Regions from separate parts of the Pseudocitrobacter sp. 73 genome, predicted to be linked through region 2. Evidence: predicted binding sites of a transcription regulator. Region 2 holds the regulator's gene; each other region holds the start of a gene.
The links. The regulator Fur, encoded in region 2, represses iron uptake genes when iron is present. The targets are predictions, from matches to a motif close to ATAATAATGAGAACNACTATCAA.
Positions count from the first base shown of each region.

Region 1: the regulator Fur is predicted to act here: its motif matches at 3,612-3,634, upstream of F0Q32_RS20760 (TonB-dependent siderophore receptor).
Region 3: the regulator Fur is predicted to act here: its motif matches at 3,308-3,330, upstream of F0Q32_RS19005 (TonB-dependent siderophore receptor).

Region 1 covers NZ_VTZO01000022.1:39,502-45,091, forward strand. The annotation lists gene F0Q32_RS20740 (anthranilate synthase component 1) at 1-590, opposite strand, end outside; Trp leader region at 625-719, opposite strand; gene rnm (RNase AM) at 883-1,764, shown strand; gene F0Q32_RS20750 (L-threonylcarbamoyladenylate synthase) at 1,761-2,381, shown strand; gene rluB (23S rRNA pseudouridine(2605) synthase RluB) at 2,580-3,464, shown strand; gene F0Q32_RS20760 (TonB-dependent siderophore receptor) at 3,674-5,590, shown strand, end outside.
Region 2 covers NZ_VTZO01000020.1:163,025-168,614, reverse strand. The annotation lists gene pgm (phosphoglucomutase (alpha-D-glucose-1,6-bisphosphate-dependent)) at 1-1,140, opposite strand, end outside; gene seqA (replication initiation negative regulator SeqA) at 1,165-1,722, opposite strand; gene ybfF (esterase) at 1,906-2,670, shown strand; gene ybfE (LexA regulated protein) at 2,800-3,093, shown strand; gene fldA (flavodoxin FldA) at 3,244-3,774, shown strand; gene fur (ferric iron uptake transcriptional regulator) at 4,056-4,508, shown strand; gene F0Q32_RS19560 (LysR family transcriptional regulator) at 4,561-5,427, opposite strand; gene F0Q32_RS19555 (HAD family phosphatase) at 5,535-5,590, shown strand, end outside.
Region 3 covers NZ_VTZO01000020.1:43,630-49,219, reverse strand. The annotation lists gene pheP (phenylalanine transporter) at 1-859, opposite strand, end outside; gene F0Q32_RS19005 (TonB-dependent siderophore receptor) at 1,004-3,208, opposite strand; gene F0Q32_RS19000 (DMT family transporter) at 3,430-4,269, shown strand; gene F0Q32_RS18995 (HD domain-containing phosphohydrolase) at 4,259-5,479, opposite strand.

The sequences.
Region 1 (5,590 bases), on a different contig from region 2:
AGGCTGGCCTGAATGCGCGTGTTTTTGGTCTGGTGGTCAATCACCAGCAGGGTTTCCGCCAGGTAGAAGCAGTAGTCCGGGCAGGAGGTGTCGCTTTCAAGCGTTGGCAGGTCTTCAAAACCGGCCACCAGGTCATAAGCGAACAGCCCGCCGAAGAACATTGCATCGCGCTCGTCTTCTGGCAGCGTCACCAGCGTTTGCAGCAGGCGGAACGCGTCAAAAACCGACAGTGAGCACAGACGCGCATCTTCATCCAGCAATTGGCTGACTGCCGGGAAAGTCAGCACGCGGCCGCTAGCCTGATGCTGGTTGTCAACGCCCGCTGGCAGCGCCGCATCCAGCAGCGGCAGCAGTGACGCGCCGTTTTCGGTTAGCGCATGAATAGTGACAGTGTCACCGAGTGCGGTGATACGCAGCGCACTGTCGACCAGCAGCAGGCTTTTTAAATCGTTTTTGCTATCAATATCCGCAGATTCCAGCAGCAACGTGGCCGGGCGTGAACCGCATAGCTGATGAAACAGCGCGGTGGGGTTTTCACGATAAATCGCGTCACTGGTCAGAAGCTCAAGCGTTGGTTTTGATGTTTGCATTGTTTGTTTCGCCTGTTCTGTAAAATAAGTGTTCAATAAAAAGCCCGCTCAGTGGCGGGCCGGGTATCTGTTTGCATAATGCAGACGTGATGACACTGCCCGTTATCTGGGAGTGCGCCACCAACCATGCAGTACATTGATTTGCGTCTTCATTTGCCGATACCTTGCTTAAGTGAACTTGCGTACTAGTTAACTAGTTCGATGAATCAAAGTCAACCCCTGATTTTAGAAATTCCTCAGTAAACGTTATGATGAGCCGTCTTATACGAATATTAGCCCAACGGGAGCCGTTTTGAGCGACACAACATACGCAGTGATTTACGATCTTCACAGCCATACCACCGCCTCTGATGGTCGATTGACGCCGGAAGCGCTGGTGCATCGCGCCCTGGAAATGCGCGTGGGTACGCTTGCGATCACCGATCATGACACTGTCGATGGCATCCCTTTGGCGCAGGCAGAGATCGCGCGCGCCGGTCTGGCGCTGAACTTAATAACCGGCGTTGAGATTTCGACGCTGTGGGAAAATCACGAAATTCATATTGTCGGCCTGAATATTGATATTGAGCACCCGGCCTTAACCGCCTTTCTGAATCAGCAAAAAGCGCGGCGAAACGAGCGGGCGGCGATGATTGCCGAGCGTCTGGAGAAAGCGCATATTCCCGGCGCGCTGGAAGGCGCACAGCGTCTGGCCGACGGCGGCGCGGTAACACGCGGTCATTTCGCCCGTTTCCTGGTGGAGCAGGGGAAAGCGAACACCATGGGTGATGTGTTTAAAAAATATCTCGCGCGCGGGAAAACGGGATACGTTCCGCCACAGTGGTGTACAATAAGGGAAGCTATTGATGTCATTCATCATTCAGGCGGCGTGGCGGTAATGGCCCATCCGGCCCGTTACAACCTGTCTGCCAAGTGGCTGAAAAGATTGCTGGCCCACTTCAGTGAACAGGGTGGCGATGCGATGGAAGTCGCGCAGTGCCAGCAGGCGCCACACGAGCGCGCTCAGCTTGCAACCTATGCCCGAGAATACGCGTTACTGGCCTCGCAGGGTTCTGATTTTCATCAACCCTGCCCATGGATAGAACTGGGCCGTAAGCTGTGGCTACCCGCCGGGGTAGAGGGCATCTGGCAACGCTTCGAGACGCCACAGAATTCTACTGAGAGGGAAGTATGAGTCAGTTTTTTTACATCCACCCGGATAACCCGCAGGCGCGACTGATTAACCAGGCGGTTGAGATCGTGCGCAAAGGTGGGGTGATTGTTTACCCAACCGATTCCGGCTACGCGCTGGGCTGCAAAATTGAAGACAAAGGCGCGATGGAGCGCATCTGTCGTATTCGTCATCTGCCAGATGGTCATAACTTCACGCTGATGTGCCGTGACCTGTCCGAATTGTCGACCTATTCTTATGTCGATAACGTGGCGTTTCGTCTGATGAAAAACAACACGCCGGGCAATTACACCTTCATCCTGAAAGGGACGAAAGAGGTGCCGCGCCGTCTGTTGCAGGAAAAGCGTAAAACCATCGGCATGCGCGTGCCGTCTAACCCGATTGCGCAGGCGCTGCTTGAGGCGTTAGGCGAGCCAATGCTTTCGACCTCCCTGATGTTACCGGGCAGCGAATTTACCGAATCTGACCCGGAAGAGATTAAAGATCGTCTGGAAAAAGTGGTCGATTTGATTATTCATGGTGGTTATCTGGGCCAACAACCGACCACGGTCATTGATTTAACTGACGACGCGCCAGTGGTGCTGCGTGAAGGTGTGGGCGATGTGAAGCCGTTCCTGTAAACGTGAATAAACCAGATGAATCTTTTCATCAGAAATTCATGTAAGATACGCGGCCACGAATTATTGTTATGGCGCACGTGGTGCGCCATTTGACGTGTAAAAGATACCTTTCAATGAGTTAGGGTTTAACTGAACTCAACGCATTGTTTTTGAAAGTATACCCAGACGCCTGTGAAGGCGACACCGGAAGGAAGCTCTATGAGCGATAAAAGCGAAAAACTGCAAAAAGTGCTGGCGCGTGCCGGCCACGGCTCCCGTCGTGAAATCGAGGCGATTATTGAAGCGGGGCGCGTGAGCGTCGACGGCAAAATCGCCAAACTCGGCGATCGCGTTGAAGTGATCCCTGGCCTTAAAATTCGTATTGATGGTCATCTGATTTCCGTTAAAGAATCCGTAGAACAAATTTGTCGCGTTCTGGCTTATTACAAGCCGGAAGGTGAACTCTGTACGCGTAACGACCCTGAAGGTCGCCCAACCGTATTCGATCGTCTGCCAAAACTGCGCGGCGCGCGCTGGATTGCCGTCGGTCGTCTGGACGTCAACACCTGCGGGCTGCTGTTGTTCACCACCGACGGTGAGCTGGCAAACCGCCTGATGCACCCGAGCCGCGAAGTTGAGCGTGAATACGCCGTACGCGTGTTTGGCCAGATTGATGACAACAAAGTGCGCGAGCTGTCTCGCGGCGTACAGCTTGAAGATGGCCCGGCGGCGTTTAAAACCATCAAGTTTACCGGTGGGGAAGGTATCAACCAGTGGTACAACGTGACCCTGACGGAAGGCCGTAACCGCGAAGTGCGCCGTCTTTGGGAAGCCGTTGGCGTGCAGGTTAGCCGTCTTATCCGCGTTCGCTACGGCGATATTCCATTGCCGAAAGGTCTGCCGCGCGGCGGGTATACCGAACTGGATCTGGCGCAGACCAACTACCTGCGTGAGCTGGTTGAACTGCCGCCTGAAACCGCATCAAAAGTGGCGGTTGAGAAAGACAGACGTCGCATGAAAGCGAATCAGATTCGCCGTGCGGTAAAACGTCACAGCCAGGTCAGTAACCCACGTCGTGGCGGGGGAAGCCGCAGCAACGGTTAATCAACCTCCTGATTATCAAGCCGGGCAAACAGCAATGTTTGCCCGGTTTTTTTGTGCCTGACATCCCGCCTTCACAAAATCTATCGATTTGATTGTTTCTTACGCAAAAAAGGAGATGTGAAGGAGATTCCATGAATCATATGTGAAATGCGAATAATTATCATTAGTATGCGCAATTGATTTTATGATTCATGACAGGGAATGATGGAATGTATACTTCTGTAACAACACGAAAAAAACCAATAGCCCTCTTTTTAGCCAGCTTGCTGAGCACCACTGCGTGGGCCGCCAACGAGGAGCCGACAGAATCGCTTGCCGATAACGAAACCATGATTGTTACCGCTGAGCAGGAGCTCAAGCAGCAGCCAGGCGTTTCTACCATCACCGCTGAAGATATCCAGAAAAGCCCGCCGGTGAACGACCTCTCCGACATCATCCGCAAAATGCCTGGCGTTAACCTGACGGGAAACAGTGCCAGTGGTAGCCGTGGCAACAACCGCCAGATCGATATCCGTGGCATGGGGCCGGAAAACACCCTGATTATGGTTGATGGCGTACCGGTGACATCGCGTAACTCTGTGCGTTACAGCTGGCGCGGGGAACGTGATACGTGCGGTGATACCAACTGGGTTCCGGCGGAAATGGTCGATCGCATTGAAGTGATTCGTGGCCCGGCGGCGGCGCGCTATGGTTCTGGTGCGGCGGGCGGGGTGGTGAATATTATCACTAAACGTCCGACTAACGACTGGCACGGCTCGCTCTCTCTGTTCACCAATCAGCCGGAAGACAGCAAAGAAGGCGCGACCAAACGCGCTAACTTCAACCTGAGCGGCCCGCTGGCCGGAGATGCGCTGACCATGCGTCTGTACGGCAACCTGAACAAAACGGACGCTGATGCCTATGACATCAATACCGCCCAGAACGGTTCCGCTGCTGCGGGGCGTGAAGGCGTGCGTAATAAAGATATCAACGCAGTCGTATCGTGGAAAATCACCCCGTTGCAGATTGTCGACTTCAGCTATGGCTATAGTCGCCAGGGTAATATCTACGCGGGCGATACTCAGTACAGCAACAGCAACGTCAGCCCGGGCGGGTTAGTGCAGACGCTTTATGGTGACGAAACCAACCGCATGTACCGCCAGAACTACGGCATCACCTACAACGGCATCTGGGACTGGGGAACGTCGAAACTCAATTTCAACTACGAAAAGACCAACAACACGCGTCTGGATGAAGGCTCCACCGGTAAAGTGGAAGGGATGATCAACAGTGATGATTATTCAACCAGCCGTCTCGAAAGCTATCGTGCCGGTGGCGAAGTGAACTTCCCGCTCCAGTTGCTGGTGGATCAAACCGTCACGCTGGGCGCGGAGTGGAACCGTGATGAATTGAACGATCCTGCCTCGATGACGGCGACAGATAGCACGGGTGTAACGGTGGGTAATGTCTCTGGTAGCGCCAGCGGCCGCAGCAGCAAAAACAGTTCAACCATTAGCTCCCTCTATTTTGAAGATAATATTGCCGCCACAGACAGCACTCAGATATTACCAGGACTGCGCTTCGACTATCACGATACCTTCGGTGCAAACTGGAGCCCGAGCCTGAATATTTCGCAGGGCTTAGGCGATATGTTCACCCTGAAAGCGGGGATCGCGCGGGCGTTTAAAGCGCCAAACCTCTATCAGTCTACTGAGGGATATCTGCTCTCTACGCGTGGCAATGGTTGCCCGGTCGGGGTTAGTACCGGTAGTTGCTTCCTGTTAGGTAATGAAGACCTCGATCCGGAAATCAGCGTCAATAAAGAAGTGGGGATTGAGTTCCATGACAACGGCTATGCGGCAGGGGTGACCTGGTTCCGCAACGATTATAAAAACAAAATCGTGGCCGGGGATGACGTGGTCGGTTACGCTTCAAATGGCGCCAATATCCTGCGTTGGGAAAACGGCGGTAAAGCGATCGTTGAGGGTCTGGAAGGCAACCTGACCATTCCTGTGCTGCGCGATGTCCTTGAGTGGCGCACCAACGCAACCTATATGTTCCGCTCCGAAAGCAAAAAAACCGGTAACCCACTCTCGGTTATTCCTGAATTTACCATTAACTCGCAGCTCGACTGGCAGGTCACCGAC
Region 2 (5,590 bases):
CAGGCCATCTACGAACCATTTGAAGCCCACCGGTACTTCCACCAGCTTGCGGCCCAGATCGTTAACTACACGGTCGATCATTGCGGAAGACACCAGCGTTTTACCTACGGCGACGTCTTTGCCCCACTGCGGGCGGTGCTGGAACAGGTAGTTGATAGCAACCGCCAGATAGTGGTTCGGATTCATCAGGCCCGCAGGCGTGACGATACCGTGACGGTCGTAGTCCGGGTCGTTGGCGAACGCGAGGTCAAACTTATCGCGCAGCGCCAGCAGGCCCGCCATCGCGCACTCGGAAGAGCAGTCCATGCGGATTGCGCCATCTTTGTCGAGATGCATAAAGCGGAAAGTCTGGTCAACCTGGTCGTTAACGATGGTCAGATTCAGCTTGTAGTATTCGCCGATACGTTTCCAGTATTCGATACCGGAACCCCCCAGCGGATCGACGCCTAGCGTCAGGCCCGCTTTCTGGATAGCCGCCATATCGACGATATCCGCCAGCCCTTCAATGAACGGCTGAACCAGGTCCATCTCTTTCACATGACCGGACGCCAGCGCGGCATCCAGCGAAATACGTTTCACGCCTTTCAGGCCATCGGCCAGCAGCGCATTGGCGCGATCTTCCACCACTTTGGTGACGTTAGTATCGGCCGGGCCACCGTTAGGCGGGTTGTATTTAATACCGCCATCTTCCGGCGGGTTGTGAGACGGCGTAATCACAATACCGTCAGCCAGTGGGCCACCCTTTTTGTTGTGGACCAGAATCGCATTCGACACAGCAGGCGTCGGCGTAAAGCCGTTATTTTCCTGCACAATGACATCCACACCGTTTGCCGCGAGCACTTCGAGCACCGAGATAAACGCCGGTTCAGAGAGCGCGTGGGTATCTTTACCGACGAAGCAAGGACCGGTAATGCCGTTTTTCGCACGATCTTCGGCGATAGCCTGCGCGATCGCCAGAATATGAGGTTCATTAAAACTCTGGCGCGCCGCGCTACCACGGTGTCCGGAAGTACCGAACTTCACTGCATGCTCTGCGTTACCCACTTCCGGTTTCAGCACGTAGTACTGAGACGTCAGTTGGGCGACGTTAATCAAATCACTCTGTTGTGCAGGTTGGCCCGCACGGTTATGGATTGCCATTGCTTGATCCTTCTTATGCAAGGGTTAGATTGTGCCGCATACCTTTTCGATTAATTCAGCGGGGAACTGCATAAATTGCATAATGTGTTCCACCATACTGCATTTACGACCGGTGTTGGTATTCGTAATCACCCAATATGGGGTTTCCGGTACCTGTTTCGGTTTAGTCTGATTACCGTTTTTCAGCAGGGTTTGCTCATTGGCGGCAAAGTAGACACGCGTACGCCCGTGAAGCGATTCCGTCGCCTCGGCAAACGCGTTGTTATCCAGTTTGTAGAGCGTCGTCAGGATCAGCATAAAGCGATTGACGGCTTTTTTCTGCTCAGCGTATTCGTCAGAGAGCAGCAGTTCACGCATAGCACGAACTTTGTCTTTCGCGGTTTTAACCGGTTTTACCTCGGCAACTGGAGCAACCTGAGCAGGCGCAACTTCAGTTTTGGCAACCGGAGCAGCAACAACAGGTTGTGATGCGGCGGTAAACTTCAGCATCCGCCGTAAAATGTCAGATGCGCTCTCGCCAATGTGCAGTGTGTGGGCGGCAATATAGCGATAGAGTTCGTCATCAACTTCGATCGTTTTCATCTTAATCCAGTGCAATTATTTTTCTGAATACAAGTTGCTGGGATTTTATGTTCAAAACCCAACAGCGGATAGCGTCATACCAGGATAGCGGCAAAAATGGGATAAAAATCGTATCTTGCCCCTGAACGTGAGAATGTCCAACATAATACCCTAACCCGACAGAGCGAAAAAAAGAACTTTGCTATGAAATTGAATACCCGAGCGCAAACTGCACAAAACCTGCACAATAATTCCCCCATTCTGCTCGTTCACGGCCTTTTTGGCAGCCTGGACAACCTCGGCGTGCTGGCGCGCGACCTGGTGACCGACCACGATATTCTGCAAGTGGATATGCGTAACCATGGTCTTTCTCCGCGAGCAAACGAAATGACCTACCCGGCGATGGCCCAGGATCTGCTGGATACCCTCGACGCCCATAACATCGAGAAAGCCACGGTGATTGGTCACTCGATGGGCGGCAAAGCAGTGATGGCCCTGACCGCGCTGGCCCCGGAACGCATCGATAATCTGGTCGCCATTGATATCGCGCCGGTGGACTACCAGGTGCGACGCCACGATGAGATTTTTGCGGCAATTAACGCGGTCACCAGCGCGGGGGTCTCCTCGCGCCAGCAGGCTGCAACCGTAATGCGCGAATTTTTAGCCGAAGAAGGCGTGATTCAATTTCTGCTGAAGTCGTTTGTCGACGGCGAGTGGCGCTTCAACGTACCGGTCCTGTGGGATCAGTACCCGCACATCGTCGGCTGGGAGACAATTCCGGCATGGGAACATCCGGCACTGTTTATCCCTGGCGGAAATTCCCCTTATGTTACCGAAGCTTACCGGGAGGCTCTGCTCTCGCAATTCCCGCAGGCACGCGCACACGTCATTGCAGGCGCTGGTCACTGGGTGCATGCAGAAAAACCGGACGCGGTGCTGCGCGCTATTCGTCGATATTTAGCAGACTGATTAAAAACTCAACGACCGCGCGCCATTATGGTCGTGGTCGTTGGCGTGTCGGTTGCGGTGATGTATGATTGCGCGCTGTCTGCACCGGGCGTTTCCCGGTAGCTTGTTTCCCCGAAGTCACTCTGAACCATGGCAAAAGAACAAACGGACCGCACGACAATTGATTTGTTCGCAAATGAGCGTCGGCCGGGAAGACCCAAAACCAATCCGCTTTCGCGTGACGAACAGCTGCGCATCAATAAGCGTAATCAATTAAAACGCGATAAAGTTCGCGGCCTGAAGCGTGTCGAACTGAAACTCAATAGCGATGCGGTAGATGCCCTGAACGAACTGGCAACCGCGCGCGATATGAGTCGCAGTGAGCTTATCGAAGAGATTCTGATGAGCCAGTTAGCCCTGCTTCGCGCGCAGGAAAAGCTCTGAAAATTTCATAAAACCCCGCTTTCATGTAGCAGAGTGTGCAGTCCGGTACGATTGCTGATTCCGCACCCTTCTCTGTTCTGCTATGATTGCCCTTATCTGTGGGCAATACGCCACCACCATATCATTAAGTTTCAAGAGGTTATTTAACTCATGGCAATCGTTGGCATTTTCTTTGGTAGCGACACCGGCAATACCGAAAATATCGCAAAAATGATTCAGAAACAGCTTGGTAAAGACGTTGCCGACGTGCATGACATTGCCAAGAGCAGCAAAGAAGACCTGGCTGCATTCGACATTCTGCTGCTGGGTATCCCTACCTGGTACTACGGTGAAGCGCAGTGCGACTGGGATGATTTCTTCCCGACGCTGGAAGAAGTTGATTTCAATGGCAAACTGGTTGCACTGTTCGGCTGCGGCGACCAGGAAGACTATGCGGAATACTTCTGTGATGCGCTGGGCACTATTCGCGACATCATTGAACCGCGCGGTGCAACCATCGTCGGCCATTGGCCAACAGCCGGTTACCACTTCGAAGCCTCTAAAGGCCTGGCTGATGACGATCACTTCGTGGGTCTGGCTATTGATGAAGATCGTCAGCCGGAACTGACCGCTGAACGTGTAGAAAAATGGGTTAAACAGGTCTCCGAAGAGCTGCATCTGGAAGAGATCAAAAACGCCTGATGTTTGTTGCGGTGTGATTGTTAAATCACACCGCATTAATAGGCAAAAGCAATCAAAATAATAGCTACAATTTTTTAACTTTTGAGCGCAAATCTGTACAATATCTTCTGAATTTAGCGAGTTTGCTGGTCAAGCCTCGTTTTCGAAATCTTTATTCGCCTGGGTCTTGCTGTTTTCATTTAGAAGGCGTCATTCTATAATGAGACGCATTACACTCGGTGCACTCTCTGTGATACTTCCGCGTTTGGAAGTCAATCGTTTAGCAACAGGACAGATTCCGCATGACTGACAACAATACCGCATTAAAGAAGGCTGGCCTGAAAGTCACACTTCCCCGGTTAAAGATCCTGGAAGTGCTTCAGGAACCAGACAATCACCATGTCAGCGCGGAAGACTTATATAAACGCCTGATCGACATGGGTGAAGAGATTGGTCTGGCGACCGTCTACCGTGTTCTGAACCAGTTTGATGATGCGGGCATCGTAACGCGCCATAATTTTGAAGGCGGTAAGTCCGTTTTCGAACTCACTCAACAACACCATCACGATCACCTGATCTGCCTCGACTGCGGCAAGGTTATCGAATTCAGCGATGATTCCATCGAAGCTCGCCAGCGTGAAATTGCCGCGAAACACGGTATCCGCTTAACCAACCACAGCCTGTACCTGTATGGTCACTGCGCTGAAGGCGATTGCCGCGAAGATGAACACGCACATGATGGTGTAGAGAAGTAATTTTCACACTGAAATGACAAAACCAGCTTACGGGCTGGTTTTTTATGGTGGTCTATGGCTTCATTTCCATCACCATCCGCAGAAAATTGTCCCGTCCTTCATGCTCTCGCGTAGGATCCCAGGCCATCGCAATTTCCCACCCCACTTTGACATTAGCCAGTTCGACCATTTTTACCCCGGCAGGCAGAACGTTACAGATACTCTCAGGCAAAAAGGCAATACCGTTGCCGCCACCGATCAGCGCCAGTAAAGAATGCATATCGTCGGAAACGGATACCGCATGCACATCGGGAAACTGCTCGGCGAGGATGATGCGAACCTGCTCAGCCAGACACGGCGCGGCGTGCGTACTGAGACGTAATAACGGATAGTGTTCAACAAGATGATGTAATCCTTCTTTTACAGACGCATTCGCGGGAACGGCAAGCACCAGACGCTCCTGTTTAATCACAAAATGTGACAGAGGCGGCAGAACGGGCAGCCGCAAGAAACCAATATGCAGCGCTCCTTCGAGCAGCATTCGGCACTGCACGCTTGAAGGAATGTTGTTGAGCGAGACGGTGACATCAGGAAAACGCGCCTGAAAAGTATTAATCCATTGCGGCGTAAGAGAATATGTCGATAGCCCAAACCCGAGGGCGAGTTTGGCTGTCGCCCCCCGTTTGATATCCCCGGCAAATTTCCGCAATTCGCGGTAACGCACCAGAAATTCGCACGCCTCGGGGTAGAACAATTTCCCCTGGCAAGTAAGTGTTGCACCGTGGCGCCCACGAGTAAAAAGCACCAAACCCAAATCGTCCTCCAGCACCTGGATCTGTTTGCTTAACGCAGGCTGAGTGATACACAACGCATCTGCAGCGGCATGGTAACTCCCCTGCTCCGCGAGCGTAACAAATGCCTGTAGTCGGCGATTTTCCATTCCCGTTTTTTATCCCTGCGCGAAAAAAAAGCATTATACATAGCCCCTGTTTCAACCGATTATCCATAAAAAGTCACAGAATGTTTTCAGAAGATACAGGGGGAAAAATGACTCAAGCGATGCCCGTACTGACTGCTGTCCTTTTTGATATGGATGGCGTGTT
Region 3 (5,590 bases), 120 kb from region 2:
AGATCATCACGAACGGACTGCTATCGGACTTGATCTCCACCCACGGGTAAAGCGCCAGCAGAACCACCAGCGAACCGATATAAAACAGCAGGATACGGTACACCACCTGATTGACTGCTTTTGGAATGGTGGTCTCCGGGTTACGCGCCTCTGCAGCGGTAATACCAATCAGCTCCAGCCCGCCGAAGGAGAACATAATCACTGCCAGTGAGGTAATCAGCCCATTCCAGCCGGTGGCGAAGAAACCGTTATAACGCCACAGATTATCAATGCTGGCGCGATCGCCACCATGATCTGTGAACAACATCCACAGGCCAAAGCCGATCATGCCGATGATAGCCAGCACCTTAATCAGCGCAAACCAAAATTCCGTTTCGCCATATAAGCGAACATTCACCAGGTTGACGGCGTTAATCAGCACAAAGAAGCCTGCCGCCCAGATCCAGGTAGGCACATCTGGCAGCCAGTACTGCATATAAATTCCCGCTGCGGTGAGCTCCGCCATGCCGACCAGCACGAACATCACCCAGTAGTTCCAGCCGGAGAGGAAGCCCGCAAACGGCCCCCAGTACTTGTAGGCAAAGTGAGCAAACGACCCGGATACCGGTTCTTCCACGACCATTTCACCGAGCTGGCGCATGATCAGAAATGCGATAATCCCGGCAACGCCGTAGCCCAGCAGAACCGCCGGGCCCGCCATCTGAATCGCCGGGCCAATGCCGAGAAACAGACCGGTGCCAATCGCGCCGCCAAGAGCTATCAATTGAATATGTCGGTTTTGTAAGCCGCGTTGCAGCGTCGGAACCTGTTCCGACGAAGCATCCTGAATACGCTCGGATGCTGAGGACGTGTCTTTCACGTCAAACCCCTGTAGCTTTTTTATGAAGGCGCATCTTTTAACACTTCGGTGCCGTTGTCGCAAGGCAATACATTCAGAGTGGTAATTAATAAAACGCCCCGATAAGCCAGGCTTACCGGGGCGCGAGACCACAAAATAGCGCGATTAGAAGTCGTACGTCATTGAGACTTTCAGCGTTCTTGGTTCACCCTGGAAAAGGTAAACGCCGGTATCATCCACGCCAGACCAGTACTTCTCGTTGGTCACGTTGTTCACACCGACGCGCCAGACCATTTCGTTTTGATCGGCATTCAGGCGCATGCGGTAGCGCATACCGAGGTCGAGGGTGGTATAGCTATCCAGTTTCTTGGTGTTTGCCGCATCGGCATATTGAGAGCCTGTATGATTCACGCGTGCGGTGGCGGTTAAGCCCTCCACCGGTTTGATATCGTACTCAGCGCCCAGCACCATGTAGAAGTTTGCCACGCCCACGGCATCTTTGCCGTCCGTTGCGCCATTAGCCGTTTTACGCTGTTCCGCGTTCAACCACTGGGTGCTGCCGTTCAGGCGCAGGCCCAGCATCGGTTCACCAAAGACGTTTAACTCAACGCCACGGTTGCGCTGTTCGCCGTCCATTTTGTAATAATTCTGCGCATCGGAAATGGCATTTGGTTTTTTGATTTCAAACAGCGCCAGCGAACCGCCGACGTTGCCGTAATCCACCTTCACGCCCAGCTCGTTCTGTTTGGAATGTGCGATACCGGTGCTTTGCCCGGCATTGGCGGCAGTGCTCGGTGCATTAGAGCCCGGTTGCAGTGCTTCCGTATGGTTGGCGTAGAACGAGACTTCTTCCCACGGTTTGTAGACCAGGCCCACAGTTGGCGTCCAGCGGCTTTCCGTGTAGCGGCCAGAGAGGTCTTCATTGCCCGTGGCGTTGCTGTAGTTACGTACCACCACTTTCTGGTAGCGCGTTGCCGCCGTCAGCAGCACGCTGTCGTCAAAGAAGCCCAGCGTATCGCTGAACAGCCAGCCCTGAACGCGGCTGCGCGAGGTGGTCAGCGGGTCGGTATAATTACCGCCAAACCACGCGTTATCTGGCATCGCAACATCATGATTATCATAGATGTTCGTGGTCGGGTTATTGGAGGACATGCGCCATGCCGTCGCATCTTTGCGTACCTGTGCGGCATAACCGATATTCACCTGATGACTGACCGGCCCGGTATCGAAGTTACCGCGCACGCCGCCCATTCCGCTGTAAGAATCGATCAGACGATTGGTATCCAGACGACCAACCGTCGCATCACCATTGGCATTAATCAGCTTCGGCGCGCTGTAGGTTCCCTGCTCATGACCATGCTGCATGCCCCAGGCCGCGTAGGTCGTCCAGTTATCGGTCAGATCATATTCAGCTTTCGCCATACCGAATTCATTTTCGATATCGCTGTAGCCCCATTTCTGGCTGTAGTTTTTGGTGGTATCCGGAACGGAAGGAACGAAATCGACGCCGCTGATGTTGACGCCCATCGTGCCGCCGTGGAAGGTTTTCTTCTGGTAGCCAAAATCAAGAGATGAACGGAATCGATCGCCGCGATAGTCCAGCCCCACCGACGCCAGCGTCGTGCGGCGTTTGTCGTTATCGACCGCCCCCTCTCCTTCGCGGTGCAGCACGTTCACGCGCGCGCCGAACTGGTTGTTATCACCAAAGCGACGCCCCAGATCCAGCGAACCACCCACCTGAGAGTCAGAGGTGTAGTCCACACCCACGCGGGTGATTGGCGTATCTTCAGCCCGTTTCGGCTCAAGGTTGATCATCCCACCGACACCGCTGCTCGCCGCGCCATTCAGCAAGGCGTTAGCGCCTTTGAAGACTTCCACGCGCTCCAGCATCTGGGTATCCATGACCTGACGTGGCACCACGCCGGCCAGGCCGCCCATGGTCATGTCATCACCATCGAGCTTAAAGCCGCGAATACGATAGGTTTCCGCAAAGTTACCGTAGCCCTGCACCGTCTGCACGCCCGCATCATTGCTGACCACATCGGCGATGGTTTTCGCCTGTTGATCGGCCATCAATTTTGAGGTGTAGCCAATGACGTTAAAGGGCACATCCATCGCTTTCTGCTCGCCCAGCATGCCCAGACGCCCGCCGTGGGCGATTTGTCCATCAAGGTAGGCCGGAACCGGCTGGTCGCCGCCCGGTTTAAAATCGCTGCCCTCTACGGCCTGAACCACCATCGTCTCTTCCTGGGCTTTTTTAGCCGGAGTATCGCTGGTGGTTGCCGCGCTGGCGGAGTGCGCTACGCTGCCTATCGCTAACGCCAGCAGCGTTTTGCGTAATGGAGAAGTGAAACCCTTTGTGTTGTGCATAATTCGCTCGTGAAAGACGCTGAAGATGACGTTTGCGGCGATGCTTATTTATTTGCCTGTACGCCCGATGAACAGCGTCAGAACTCACCGCAAACGATAAAGAGAACGAGAACTATACTCATTAAATTTTAGCAATCAAGCATAATTAGCCGGGTAATGAAAGGGATGACGCACGAAGCAGAGCCTGTAGAATGGAGCGCTTATACAGAGGGGGAATATCGGTGCTGTTGAAAATTATTCTGGCGATGGTCGCGTTCGCGGCAAATTCCCTGCTCTGCCGTCTGGCATTAAAGGGTCTGCATATGGATGCGGTCTCTTTCAGCAGCGTGCGCCTGCTCAGCGGCGCGATTGCGCTTTTTCTTTTGCTCCAGCTCCCCGCCCTTAAGAAGAAACCAGAATTTAACTGGCTGAACGCTTGCCTGCTCGCGCTCTACGTTTTCGCATTTTCTCTTGCTTATGTCTCGATGGGCGCGGCAATGGGCGCATTGCTGTTATTTGGCACAGTACAACTGGTCATGACCGGGTGGGGATTTCTGGGCGGCGAGCGCCTGACGCTGCTGAAAACCGTCGGTATCATCGCCGCCATGGCAGGTCTGGTGCTATTGCTGCTGCCTGGCGCAGCGCGCCCTCCGCTCAGCGCGGCGTTAATGATGATCGTATCCGGCGCCGCCTGGGGCGCGTACTGCATTACCGGGAAACGTGTACAAAATGCCGCTGCTGCCACCGCCGGGAATTTTATTCTGGCAGTGCCGATTGCGCTGGTCGTTTTTCTGCTAAGCGGAATGCAAAGCCATATAGATGCGAGCGGATTTATGCTGGCGGTCATCTCGGGCGCGCTGGCGTCAGGCGCCGCCTATTTACTGTGGTATTCCCTGCTGCCGATGCTCAGCCCGGCCACGGCAAGTACCCTACAACTCAGCGTGCCTTGTCTGGCGGCGTTGGGTGGAATGGTGTTTCTGGGTGAGGCATTAACAGTACGAATGCTGATGTCGATCGTGGTGACATTGTCAGGGATTGGGCTGGTTATCTATGCCGATCGCAGCCCAACTATTAAGGAATAGACGCCACATCCCGCACCAGCGCCTTGCCCCCTTCGCGAGCCTGGTTAACAATACTGTAAAAAGCCTCTTTATGCTGATGCAGCAGCGCGACGATTTCACCGTCAATCGAACCGTCCTCTACAGCTTTATCCATGATGTCCAGGGCATCCTGAATACTCAGTGGGCCACGATACGGACGGACTTCTGTCAATGCGGTAAAGAAGTCTGCCACCGCCACAATACGACTGGGGATATCGAGATAAATACGGTTCAGATGGTAAGGATATCCTGAACCATCAAGCCGTTCATGGTGGTTCGCTGCCCAGGCTGCAATCTCGCCTAATTCCGTCACAACGCTGAGAATTTCTGCGGTTTTATAACTGTGCTCTTTCAGCATGCTGTACTCTTTGCGCGAGAGCGCGCTTTTTTTCTCAAGCAAGCTAATAGGAACATACAGCTTGCCGATATCATGAAGATAACCGGCAATTTCAATTCGCTGCTGATCGTAGCTGGTCATTCCGCTGTAATATGCCAGCTCTCTCGCCACAAGCCCTACGGTCATGCTGTGGGCCGCTGTAAATCCGCTATGGGTATCGACAATACGGGCAATCAGCGTACAAATTTGCTGGAAGTCATCGATATCCAGATGAATGACTCTTATCGGCGAGATAACATTAACAACCCGAGGAATATTATCGGTTTGCAAACGGAACCAAAAATATTCCCGCTGGCTGACAGTATTCAGAAAATCATAAAACTCAGCGGGGAAATCACTGTAACGCTGAGCAAACCCATTGCAGATATCCTCGCTACAGGAAGCCAGGTTATCCGGGTACAGGCGCAAATCGTACTCAAATCGATCGCAGAAAGAGAGGATGGCCTTTTCCTGCTGATGTTTGTCTTCATACCCCGCACGACGCGTATAGACAATCGCTTTAGTCTGCTCAAAAATATCAAGACCGTTCAGCATGTTATAAGTATAACGTTGATGCAATTCATTATTAGAATGAAAATCACCGTACTCGCGACTGCGTATATCGATTAGCTCCCCAATATCATGGAGTAATGCAGCAATATAGACATTTTTCTGCTGCTCTTTACTCAATTCAAGATAATCGCAGAGCTCCATCGCGACGATGGCCGTCCGCTCCATGTGTTTGACTAACTCCGGAGAGACGATTTTTATGAGTTCGTTAATAAACTTGATTGATAATTGCAGGGATATATCCATGATACGATTCTATTTTTCTCTCTTTTACCCAAGATTAAACCCGCTCCACCCCGTGGCGGATTGAAGACCCTGCAATTTATAAATGCCACGATGATTTTAATTATAATTATT